Regions from separate parts of the Rhizobium viscosum genome, predicted to be linked through region 3. Evidence: predicted binding sites of a transcription regulator. Region 3 holds the regulator's gene; each other region holds the start of a gene.
What was found. Region 3 encodes PhoB, which activates phosphate uptake and scavenging genes when phosphate is short. Its sites were predicted from a motif close to TGTCATNNANCTGTCAT; they were not measured.
Positions count from the first base shown of each region.

Region 1: the regulator PhoB is predicted to act here: its motif matches at 1,761-1,777, upstream of H4W29_RS32190 (DUF47 domain-containing protein).
Region 2: the regulator PhoB is predicted to act here: its motif matches at 2,007-2,023, upstream of pstS (phosphate ABC transporter substrate-binding protein PstS).

Region 1 is NZ_JADBEC010000003.1:38,045-42,063, reverse strand. Features, by position in the region: gene H4W29_RS32195 (inorganic phosphate transporter) at 68-1,072, opposite strand; gene H4W29_RS32190 (DUF47 domain-containing protein) at 1,072-1,716, opposite strand; gene H4W29_RS32185 (NUDIX hydrolase) at 1,831-2,382, shown strand; gene H4W29_RS32180 (hypothetical protein) at 2,531-3,004, shown strand; gene H4W29_RS32175 (isocitrate lyase/PEP mutase family protein) at 3,025-3,867, opposite strand; gene H4W29_RS32170 (ABC transporter permease) at 3,975-4,019, opposite strand, start outside.
Region 2 is NZ_JADBEC010000001.1:450,887-454,905, forward strand. Features, by position in the region: gene pstC (phosphate ABC transporter permease subunit PstC) at 1-780, opposite strand, end outside; gene pstS (phosphate ABC transporter substrate-binding protein PstS) at 869-1,891, opposite strand; gene H4W29_RS02330 (bifunctional diguanylate cyclase/phosphodiesterase) at 2,240-4,019, opposite strand, start outside.
Region 3 is NZ_JADBEC010000001.1:1,353,939-1,357,957, reverse strand. Features, by position in the region: gene pstA (phosphate ABC transporter permease PstA) at 1-18, shown strand, start outside; gene pstB (phosphate ABC transporter ATP-binding protein PstB) at 33-848, shown strand; gene phoU (phosphate signaling complex protein PhoU) at 893-1,606, shown strand; gene phoB (phosphate regulon transcriptional regulator PhoB) at 1,737-2,420, shown strand; gene H4W29_RS06815 (pyrroline-5-carboxylate reductase) at 2,545-3,333, opposite strand; gene H4W29_RS06810 (GcrA family cell cycle regulator) at 3,635-4,019, opposite strand, start outside.

The sequences.
Region 1 (4,019 bases), on a different contig from region 3:
CAACATCAGATCGAAAATAGCGGCCCCTAAAATTAGGGTATCGGATGCATCGAGCGGACTCCTGCCCTCAGGCAAACAGGCTGGCAATCCCATAGCAGGCGGCGGCAATGGCAGCGGCAGCAGGCATGGTGATGACCCAGGCGATGACGATATTGCCGGCAACACCCCAGCGCACCGCCGAAAGACGTCGGGCAGCACCCACACCTATGATCGCACCGGTGATCGTGTGCGTCGTCGACACGGGAATACCGAGCCAGGTCGCAGCAAACAGTGTCAGTGCTCCGCCGGTTTCGGCGCAGAAACCCTGCATTGGATTAAGCCTGGTGATTTTCGAGCCCATCGTGTGAACGATCCGCCAGCCACCGAAAAGCGTGCCGAGCGCCATGGCCGACTGACAGGAGATGACCACCCAGAGCGGCACATGAAAGCTGGGACCGAGCTGCCCCTGACTGAAGAGAAGAACGGCGATGATGCCCATGGTCTTTTGCGCATCGTTGCCGCCATGGCCGAGCGAATAGAGCGAGGCCGAGATGAACTGCATGATCCGGAACGTGCGGTCGACGGCAAAGGGCGTCTGGCGCACGAACATCCAGGAGACGACGAGCACGAAGAACAGCGCAAGCAGGAAGCCGATTGCCGGCGACATGACAATTGCGCCGACCGTCTTCAACAAGCCGCTCCAGACAATGGAACTGAAGCCGACCTTCGCTAGCCCCGCCCCGACAAGCCCGCCGACCAGCGCATGCGACGACGATGAGGGAATGCCGAAGAGCCAAGTGACGATGTTCCAGACGATCGCCCCTATCAGTGCCGCAAAGATTACCTGCGGCGAGACGATTGCCGGATCGATGATGCCGGTGCCGAGCGTTTCGGCGACATGCAGGCCGAAAAACAGAAAGGCGATGAAATTGAAGAAGGCCGCCCACCCGACGGCATACTGTGGCCTGAGAACCCGGGTGGACACGATGGTCGCAATCGAGTTTGCCGCGTCGTGCAGCCCGTTGAGGAAATCGAAGAATAGCGCGACACCAATCAGGCCGATCAGCAGCGGAAGGGAGAGAGTGGCTTCCATCAGACGTTCTCGATGACGACGCCGCTGATTTCATTGGCCACGTCCTCGAACCGGTCGACGATCTTTTCGAGGTTGGAGTAGATCTCGCTGCCGATCATATAGGCCATGGCATTGCCGCTGGCGCCATGCCGGCGATAAAGGTCCTTCAGCCCCTCGTCATGCAATTCGTCGGAGCGGCCCTCGACCCGGGTGATCTCTTCGGCGATGACAGCCAGCCGCTGCGCATTCGCACCCATCTTGTTGAGAAGCGGTATCGCCTCCGCCATCAAGGCGGCCGCCTTGACGATCTCCCCGCCCATCTCCTGCATCAGCGGGTCGAAACTCGTCTGCTCGAACAGGCGGATGATCTTCACCGTCTTGTGCATCATGTCGATCGCATCATCCATGGACTGGATGAGATCCTTGATGTCGCCGCGATCAAAGGGCGTGATGAAGCTCCGCCGGACGGCGACAAGCACTTCGCGTGTAATGTCGTCCGCCTGATCTTCGAGCGCGATGATCCTGTCGCAATTTTCCTGAACCGCTTCGCCTTTCAACAACCGTTCCATCGCGTGGGCGGCAGCGACGACCGTTTCCGAATGCCGGCAGAACATCTCGAAGAAGCGGTCCTCCCGCGGCATCATCTTGCGAAACACGCTCATCATCTCGGGCGATCCTTCCTGAAGCGGATACAACAGTCGCAAGAGACTGTCATAAATCTGTCATAAAACGTCGCAGGCAATTGATCGAAAATGCAGAAATTGACAATGCTTGATGTCATGAAATCCAGCAAAAAAGGCGCAAAACCTCGCGCCACCACCCCAAAGCCCCTGCTGAAGCAACTTGCGGAAAGGCCCGAGAAGCTCTTCTCCGGCGCCTTTCGCCAGCAATATGGCGCTCTCTGCTTCCGCTATCGAAACAGCGATACTGAAAGCGATCGCCCCGAAATCGAGATCCTCGTCGTCACCACGCGCGACAGCGGCCGCTGGATCATTCCCAAGGGCTGGCCGATGAAAAAGAAGAAGCCGCATGAGGCGGCTGCCATAGAGGCCTGGGAGGAAGCAGGCGTGCGCGGGACGGTGAGCAAGAAGCCGGTCGGCCACTATACCTACCTCAAGGAACTGGATGACGGCGACGTTGTTCCCTGCATCGTCGACATCTTCCAGATCGAGGTGGACCGCACGCAGGGGCAGTTCCGAGAGGTCGGCCAGCGCGTGCTGGACTGGGTCAGCCCTGACGAAGCGGCACGGCGCGTGCGCGAACTTGAGCTGAAATCTCTGCTCGTCGATTTCCGCCCCCGGCACGGCAAGGGGCGTAAGAGGAAGGGCTGATTGGCTGACATCCGGGTTCCGTCATTTCGCACTTACAACCATCACCTGTTTGACGCCGCGACGCCATCGTTCGGCGGCGGATAAGCCACAATTCGAGTTCAGCTTCGCGCAACCGGCAGGAATTGGCCTGCCGAATGGGGGAACACCGATGCCCGGAGCATCATCGAGCGCGCGCATGCAAACAGGCTTCCACGCGATTTTCATTCTGTTGGTCCTCAGCCTGAGACCAGCAGTCGGGATGCCGCGATGTCCTCCGCAGAATGAGCTGCTGGCAAAGGCGAAGGTGGTGGTAGAAGCCAGCGTGAAGTCGCTTTTCATCGGCGAATCCGGTTTGATCGTAATGAACGAATTCCCGACCCGAATGATCCGGGCGGATCTGGAAATCAGGAGGGTCATCAAGGGCGAGTTCGCCGGAAAGGAGGTGACGGTGTATGGCGCAATGTTTCCGCCGGGACCGTACCGGGAGTTGAGCCTGATGGCATTCCTGGCCGGGTACGATGGTCACGACACCTTCGAGTGGGAGCTTTCATCGTACGAACTTGGCGATACCGGCATGTCGTTCTTCTTGATGAGCGACTGCATCTACCACAAATTTCCCGACTTCATCACCAATCCGCAATGAGAGGCCGTCGATGCAGCAGTCTATTGCCGGTCACCCCGCTTCTCCTGCGACATCAGCTGGCTGAGCGTGGCTGCCGGGATCGCATCGCCGGCGTAGGTGAAGGTGCCCGACGATTTCACCTCCTCGGCGGCCCGCAGCAGCGCACCAAGTGCGGCGCGCGCAAAGGACCCGCCCACGCTCACCCGGCGCACGCCCGCCGCCGAGAGTTCGGCAACGCTATAGCGCGGCCCCTTCAGCCCCATCACCACGTTGACGGGCTTGTCGACGGCGGCGCAGACGGTTCGGATGGCGTCGATATCAGGCAGGCCGGGCGCATAGAGGACATCGGCGCCGGCTGCCGAGAAAGCCTGCAGCCGCTTGATCGTGTCATCGAGATCGGGCCGTTCCCAGAGAAAATTCTCCGCCCTCGCCGTCAATAGGAAAGGCAGTTTCCGCGCCGCCTCAGCCGCGGCCTGCACCCGCTCGACGGCCTGCGCCAGATAATAGATCGGCCTTGCCGGATCGCCCGTGGCGTCCTCGATCGATCCGCCGACCAGCCCGGCCGCTGAGGCGAGCCGGATCGTTTCGGTGCAGATCTCGGGTGCTGCGCCGAACCCGTCTTCGAGATCGGCCGATACGGGAAGATCGGTTGCTCCGACGATCTCGGCGGCATTGTCGAGGATCTCGCCGCGCTTCAGGCTCGCAAAGGAATCTCGCTTGCCCTTCGAAAAGGCATAGCCGGCGCTGGTGGTCGCCAGAGCCTCGAAACCAAGGCCTGTCAGAATCCGCGCCGAGCCGGCATCCCACGGGTTCGGAATGACGAATGCCTCATCCCGTTGATGCAGCGCTTTAAACCGCTCGAACTTCGCCTGTTGATCCGCCACGACTCTCCTCCTCCGCATATGACAGCGAGATCAGACTAGCATCCGCGAACAAAATGTGAACGACTTTGTGCCGCCTACTCGGATTTTGCCGGTGGCGGTCCGCCCGCTCAGTTGCGTAGCCGATACCCAGTCTTGAAAATCCACCCGAGTGT
Region 2 (4,019 bases), 900 kb from region 3:
GGTGTTGCCGAGGACGAAGGTCACCGCCATGGTCTCGCCGAGTGCGCGGCCGAGACCCAGGAAGATACCGCCGACGACGGCTGTGCGGGTATGCGGGATGACGATATCGCGCACCACTTCCCACTTGGTCGAGCCTAGCGCATAGGCCGATTCCTTCAGCTGCGCGGGGACGACGAGGAAGACGTCGCGCATGACCGAGGAAATGAAGGGGATGATCATGATCGCCAGTACGATGCCCGATGTCAGCATGCCGATACCGAGCGGAGCTCCCGAAAACAGCGCGCCGATCAGCGGGATCGGACCCAGCCAGTCGATCAGCACCGGCTGGATATAATCCGACATGAAGGGCGCGAAGGTGAAGAGACCCCACATGCCGTAAATGATCGAGGGGATACCGGCGAGAAGCTCGACCGCGCCGCCGATCGGCCCGCGAATGGAGCGCGGCGCAACTTCGGTGATGAAAACCGCGATGCCAAGGCTGACGGGAACGCCGATGATCATGGCAAGCGCCGAGGTGACAAGCGTACCGTAGATCGGCACGAGGCCGGCGAATTGTTCAGCCACCGGATCCCATTCCGTGCCGGTCAGGAAGCCGAAGCCGAAGGTCCGGAACGCGAGAAGCCCGCCCATGGCCATGGAGATCGCCGCTGCCAGCAGGACGGCAAGAACAAACAGGCCGCAGCCCAAAACTATCCAGTAAAAAATACGATCGCCTGCAGCGCCGTCGCGGCGCTTCACGCCCGCGGTGTCGGCGGGCAGCGATGCCAGTGCTTCGCTCATATCCGTACGCTCTGCTGCTTTGAGGGGGTGTCAAAGGCATCAGGGGCGGAAAGCCAAGCTTCCCGCCCCGACCGCAGTTTCGTCAGGATCAGCTCTTGAAAGAGGCCGTCCAGTAATCTTCGATCTGCTTCACGAGCGTATCCGGAAGCGGAACGTAGTCGAGCGAGGAGGCTTCCTTCTGGCCCTTTTCGAGAGCCCACTTGAAGAAAGAGAAAGCAGCCTTGGAGCGTTCAGCGTCCTTCGGCTCCTTGTACATGATCGCCCAGGTGGTTGCCGTGATCGGCCAGGCCTTTTCGCCCGGCGCGTTGGTCATGATCAGGTAGAAGTCCTGAGCCTTGCCCCATTCTGCGCTTGCAGCGGCAGCCGAAAAGCTCTCGGCATTCGGCTTCGGATACTGGCCGGCAGCGTTCTGAACCAGAACGAAGGGCAGCTTGTTCTGCAGAGCGTAGGCGTATTCGACGTAGCCGATCGAATCCTTGACGCGGGTTACATAAGCAGCAACGCCTTCGTTGCCCTTGCCGCCGATACCAACAGGCCAGTTGACGGCGGTGCCTTCACCAACCTTGGACTTCCAGTCCGGGTTTACCTTCGAGAAGAAGTTCGTCCAGTTGAAGGAGGTACCGGAGCCGTCAGAACGGTGAACAACGGCGATCTGGCTGTCGGGCAGCTTCAGGCCCGGGTTCAGATCGGCGATGGCCTTGTCGTTCCACTTGGTGACGTTGCCGAGGTAGATGTCAGCGAGAACCTTGCCGGAGAGCTTCAGTTCGCCTGATTTGATGCCCTTGACGTTGATGACGGGAACGATGCCGCCAACGACGAGCGGGAACTGGCCGAAGCCGCCAGCCGTCAGATCTTCCGGCTTGAGCGGGGCGTCGGAAGCGCCGAAGTCAACCGTTGCAGCCTTGATCTGTGCGATACCGCCACCCGAACCGATCGACTGGTAGTTCAGCTTGTCGCCGGTTTCCTTGTTGTAGTCTGCGGACCATTTCGAAAGAACCGGATAGACGAAGGTGGAGCCAGCGCCGGTAATATCGGCAGCGGAGGCCGAGACTGCCAGAGCGGCAACCAGGCCGGCGCCGAGGCAGGCCGAAAGAAGTTTCTTGGTGAGCATTTGCGACTCTTCCCTGATGGAACTAGAGGACGACGAGGTCCGGCGCCATGGAGGGGGTGTCCATTGTCGAGAGCGCTGAATTTCCTCATCACGGGAACGCGGCTAGGCGCCCATTATTACAGTTTGATGACAGTTTGTGATGGGCGACATGAAATGCAAAGCTGTGCATAAGTCGCTGAAGTCACTGACTTTCCTGATGAATCGCGCGCTGACAATGCCTTGGCGAATGAGGTGTGGCCCTATTGCCGCAGGGCTGCGGTCGATTGCCGCAGCAATGTGTGAAAATGTCGTTTTCAGACGCCAAAACGCTCCGAGGACCTGACGACCGCCCGCGTGTGCTACCGCAATCTACGCGGCATGCTCTTGAAGCTTGCTGGATATTTCGAGTGCCGACATAGGTTTGCCGATCAGATAGCCCTGGAGCTGGTCGCAGCCGGCCTCACGCAGGATCGCCGCCTGGCGCGTATTCTCGATACCTTCGGCTGTCACGGGAATCTGCAGAGCGGTCGCCAGGGAGATCGTGGCCCTCAGAACGTCGGCGCCATTCGAGGCTTGGTCGAGAGCGGACACGAGCGAACGGTCGATCTTCATGCGATCAAACCCGAACTGCCGCAATGCGCCGATGCTTGCATAGCCGCAGCCAAAGTCATCAAGCGCGAATTTTATACCGACCTGTTTGAGGTGATCTATCGACCGACGGGCCTGTTCCGGGTTTGTCATCAGGACGCCTTCGGTGATCTCCAATGTCAGGCGCTTAGGATCGAAATCGAGCTCCTGCAGAAGCGAGATCACTTCGGCGGCGAATTCCGGGTTGCAGAGTTGGACCGGCGAAACGTTCACCGACAATGCCAGGCCAGGCCAGTTCTTGGCGTGCCCGATGGATGTTTTCAACATGTGAGTGCCGAGTGCATCGATGAGGCCGCACCTTTCGGCGAGCGGGATGAAAATCTCAGGGCTTATGTTTCCCGCTGGAGTTCGCCAACGCGCCAGTGCTTCAAGACCAGTAACAGCGCCTGTCGCAGCGGAGACGAGAGGCTGGAAAAAAGCTTCGATCGCACCATTGCTGATGGCGCTCTTCAACAGAGCTTCCATTTCGGCGACCCTCTGGCGTTCCCGATCCAGCTCCGGGTCGTATTCGATCGCCCGGCCTCTGCCGTTTGCCTTGGCCCGATAGAGCGCCATATCCGCCCTGCGGAGGAGCTCCAAAGGCGGTACGTCTCCGTCACGTGCGGCAGCTCCGATGCTTGCGCCGACTTCGATCGTTCGCCCTTCGATTTTGAAGGGTTCGGTGAACAGCGCCAGAATAGTCTCTTCTATCTCCCCACGCGCGGCGGTTCCAATCTGCACCAGCGCAAACTCGTCGCCTCCCAGTCGGGCGGCCGCAACGACTTCAGGGTGACAGGCGATCAGGGCGTTCGAGACGATCCGGATCAGATCATCCCCTACCGCGTGCCCCCAGGCGTCATTGACTGCCTTGAAGCCATCGAGATCGACCAGATAGAGCCGGGGTGGCGCAACATGAGTGTCTTCCAGCTCTTCCAGCAGTGCGAGAAGCCCATGCCTGTTCAACAGGCCGCTCAGGCTATCGTGGTTCGCCTCGAAAATCGCCGCTTGGGCCAATTGGCGCAGGCGGCGCGCCTCGGATGCGCCTACCAGCAGAACGCCCCCCAGGAACATCAGAAGGATGATGACAGCGGCCGCAACGTAAGGATAGACCTGGTGAAACACGGCGGTTCCGGGCGCTTTGCTGGGCCAGACAAGGTGGCCGATGACGCCACCTCCTATGTCCGAGATCGGTGTGTTCAGCAGGCCCGCCTCAGGCACGGCGGCAAGACGCAGCCCTTCGAGTTCGTGCTCGTCCGAAAAGGTGCCGAGAACTTCCGACGTGAGATCCTTGTAGAGACTCAGCACACTCAGCTTCGGAAGCTCGCCTTCCACGGTGAAAGGCTGGATTGCCTGCGACACGATGAGCGCGATTCCCGTTTCGGTCCGGATGAAATTGACCACCGGTGCCTGTCTGGATTCGGCGGCTTTGTTGATCTGCTGGTAAAAGCCTTGACCGAAAAAAACGCTCGGCTGGATGGGCTTGCCTTTGGCATACGCGGAAACGACCGAAGAGCGGTCGGGG
Region 3 (4,019 bases):
TTTGAGCGCCGCTGGTAAACGGAGTAAAGATCATGAACATGTTGACGGAAGCCGCAGTCGAGAAGGCGCTGGACCAGAAAATGAGCAACGTCCCGTATAAGATGATCGGTCAGGATGTCTCCGTTTATTACGGCGAGAAGCGTGCGCTTTTCGATGTCAATCTGAACATCCGCGAAAACACCGTGACTGCCCTGATCGGCCCGTCGGGCTGCGGCAAGTCCACCTTCCTGCGTTCGCTGAACCGCATGAACGACACGATCGATGGCTGCCGCGTCACCGGCAAGATCACGCTCGACACCGACGATATCTACGATCCTGATATCGACGTCGTCGAACTCCGCGCCCGCGTCGGCATGGTGTTCCAGAAGCCGAACCCGTTCCCGAAGTCGATCTACGAGAACGTCTCCTACGGCCCGCGCATCCACGGCCTCGCCAAGTCCAAGGCCGACCTCGACCAGATCGTCGAGTCGAGCCTGCAGCGCGCCGGCCTCTGGAATGAGGTCAAGGATCGTGTGCATGAATCCGGCACCGGCCTTTCCGGTGGTCAGCAGCAGCGTCTGTGCATCGCACGCGCCGTTGCCGTCAGCCCGGAAGTCATCCTGATGGACGAGCCGTGCTCGGCGCTCGACCCGATCGCGACTGCCAAGGTCGAAGAGCTGATCCACGAGCTGCGTGAGAACTACACCATCGTCATCGTGACGCATTCCATGCAGCAGGCCGCTCGCGTATCACAGCGTACGGCCATGTTCCACCTCGGCAACCTGGTCGAGGAAAACGATACCGACAAGATGTTCACCAATCCGGACGATCCGCGCACCCAGGACTATATCATGGGCCGGTTCGGCTGATTTTGGCGATGTGAAGCCTTCCCGATTTTCGAGGACAAAGCCCCATGGCATCGACACATATTTTTTCCGCCTATGACGACGATCTGAAATTCCTGTCCCGGCGCATTTCCGAGATGGGCGGCCTTGCCGAGCAGATGGGCGCCGACGCCGTCCGTGCGCTTGTTAACGGTGACACCGCACTCGCCCAGAAGGTCATTTCCGACGACGTGATCCTCGATCACGCGGAGCGCGAGATCAACGACAAGGCGATCGTCACGATCGCCCGTCGCCAGCCGATGGCCTCCGACCTTCGTGAGATCATGGGTTCGATCCGCATCGCCGCCGACCTCGAGCGCGTCGGCGATCTCGGCAAGAACACGGCCAAGCGCGTCATCGCCGTCCAGAGCACCGGCGTTCCGCGCAAGCTCGCCCGCGGTCTCGAGCATCTCTCCGAACTGGCACTCGTCCAGCTCAAGGAAGTGCTCGACGTCTACACCAATCGCTCGGCCGACAAGGCCAAGTCCATCCGCGAGCGCGACGATGAGATCGACGCGATGTACACCTCGCTGTTCCGCGAACTCCTCACCTACATGATGGAAGATCCGCGCAACATCACGAGCTGCACGCATCTTCTCTTCTGCGCCAAGAACATCGAGCGCATCGGCGACCATGCGACCAACATTGCCGAGACGATCTACTACATGGCAACTGGCGCCCAGCCGGAAGGCGAGCGTCCGAAGGACGACAGCGCCAATACCGTTGGTGCGGTGACGGAGTAATCCTGAACTGCCGATTATGTGCGCGCCCCGCTGGGGCGCGCATGGGTCGCAGCCCATTCCGAGTTCCTGCATGGTCCCCCCGCTTAAATCACCCCCGGTTTAAGGATCATGCATTAGGAGACTGACACGCATGATCCCAAGAGTTGCAGTTGTTGAAGATGAAGAGGCGCTGAGCGTGCTTCTCCGCTACAACCTCGAAGCTGAAGGTTTCGAGGTGGATACGATCCTTCGTGGCGACGAGGCCGAAATCCGGCTTCAGGAGCGCACGCCGGACCTGCTCATCCTGGACTGGATGCTGCCCGGCGTCTCCGGCATCGAGCTCTGCCGCCGGCTGCGCATGCGGCCGGAAACCGAGCGCCTGCCGATCATCATGCTGACGGCACGCGGCGAAGAGAGCGAGCGCGTTCGCGGTCTCTCGACCGGCGCCGACGACTATGTCGTCAAGCCCTTCTCCACGCCGGAACTCGTTGCCCGCGTCAAGGCGATGCTGCGCCGCGCCCGTCCGGAGGTGCTGTCGACGGTTCTGAAATGTGGTGATATCGAGCTCGATCGCGAAACCCATCGCGTCCATCGCAAGAGCCGCGAAGTCCGCCTCGGCCCGACCGAATTCCGCCTGCTCGAATTCCTGATGTCGTCGCCGGGCAGGGTCTTCTCCCGCTCGCAGCTCCTCGATGGCGTCTGGGGCCACGATATCTATGTGGACGAACGCACTGTCGACGTCCATGTCGGCCGCCTGCGCAAGGCGCTGAATTTCTCCAACATGCAGGATGTCATCCGCACCGTCCGCGGCGCGGGATATTCCATGGAAGCTTAATCCGAGTGATCGGAGGTCCAGACGGGTCGCTCGCTTGCCGGGCGGCCCGTTTGCATATCTGGCACCCCTAGCTCATGAAAGCCGACACCAGGCGCAGAAAGCGAACCTCGAGAGGATCTGCTTTCTACAGACGGATGCGCACAAGAATTCGATCAAGAGCCTTTTGCAAAGCCGCAGTGCCGCCGAACTCGCGAAAGTCCTCGAGCACCTGTTCATTCAATCCGCCCTTGGTCGAATGCTCGCCGATGAGTTCATCAAAACTCGCCACAGGTTTTGATCGGGCAGCATGGGCGAGGCCGGAAAACAATTGACGGAGGTAGGCGTCGCCAGCCGTTCCCGAAAGCCCCTTGCTCTGGAGCCAGGTCGACGTCGCGTCCAGGATGCCGAAATAGCTGGCCATCAGGCAGCTTGCCACCGCGAGAAGCTCGAACTCCTGCTTGTCTTCAACCTGGATCGCCGTTCCGAGCGCCGAAAAGAGGGCGTGGGAAACCTCGTCGGGCGGGTAGATCGCGGTCGCCCCCTGGAGATCTGCAACGAACGGAAGTGGAATTGCCAGGCTCAGGCGAACCGGCTCATCGATCCACGCCAGCAGTTGATCCATTGGCGTGGCCGCGACAAAGCTGATGACATGGTGGCCCGGCCGAAATCGGAGCGAGCGGATGACCTCCTCGGCAATTTGCGGCCTCACTGCCAGAAATACGAGATCGGAGCGGTCGAGAACATCCTGGTTGCCCAAAGCGATCGATACATTCCGGTTTGCCTCCGCGAGGCGGGCCGCGACGCTTGCGCTGCGCGGTGACAGCACGATCGGTGTGTCGCGAAACGCTGTCTTGCCCAATCCGGTGACGACGGCGTCGGTAATCGTGCCCGTCCCGACGAATCCGATTGTCATCCGCTTTGGATCGATCTCCATTGGCACCCCCGAGCGACTGTTTGCGCCGTGCTACTCGACAAGAATACCGCATCTGTATCAGAAAATCGCGCTACGGCGCCATGACCACCATTCCATGCCAGTCTGGGGCTGAGACGCTTGGTGGCCTTGGCCACATAAGTTCGCATTGTCCGGCATGGCGAACGGACGGCAGAGATCGGCCTCCGACAAATAGTCGTGGTCAGGAGCCGTTTTCCAGCCCTCCTGTGCCGGCTAAAAAATCACCCCTCCGCGCAAGGCGAGGAGGGGTGATGGTACTTTGCGTCTGTTGGAAAATCGTGGGTCAGCCGACCCGGACAGCCTTGCGGCGCTCGCTGACCGGCTGGTAGGCGAGGCGCTGGTGATAATTGCAGTAGGGCGAGGAATCCGGGGAGTCGCAGCCGCAGAAATAGAAATCGTCCTTCATCGGATCGCCGACCGGCCACTTGCAGGTGCGCTCCGTCAGTTCCGTCAGGCCGAGGCGGCGGGAGATCGGCACGACCACGTTCTTGGCCGGCACGTATTCCATTTCCTCGACCGTTTCGATCTCGATCTCTTCCTTCAGCATCGTTGCGCCCTGCTGGCGGGTAACGGTGCGGGTGGTGATGCGAGACGCATAGTTCGGCGCGCGCGGAGCCGACGTATTGCGCTTCGGTGCGCGCGCGGCGGTTGCCGTGCCGCCGGCCTTG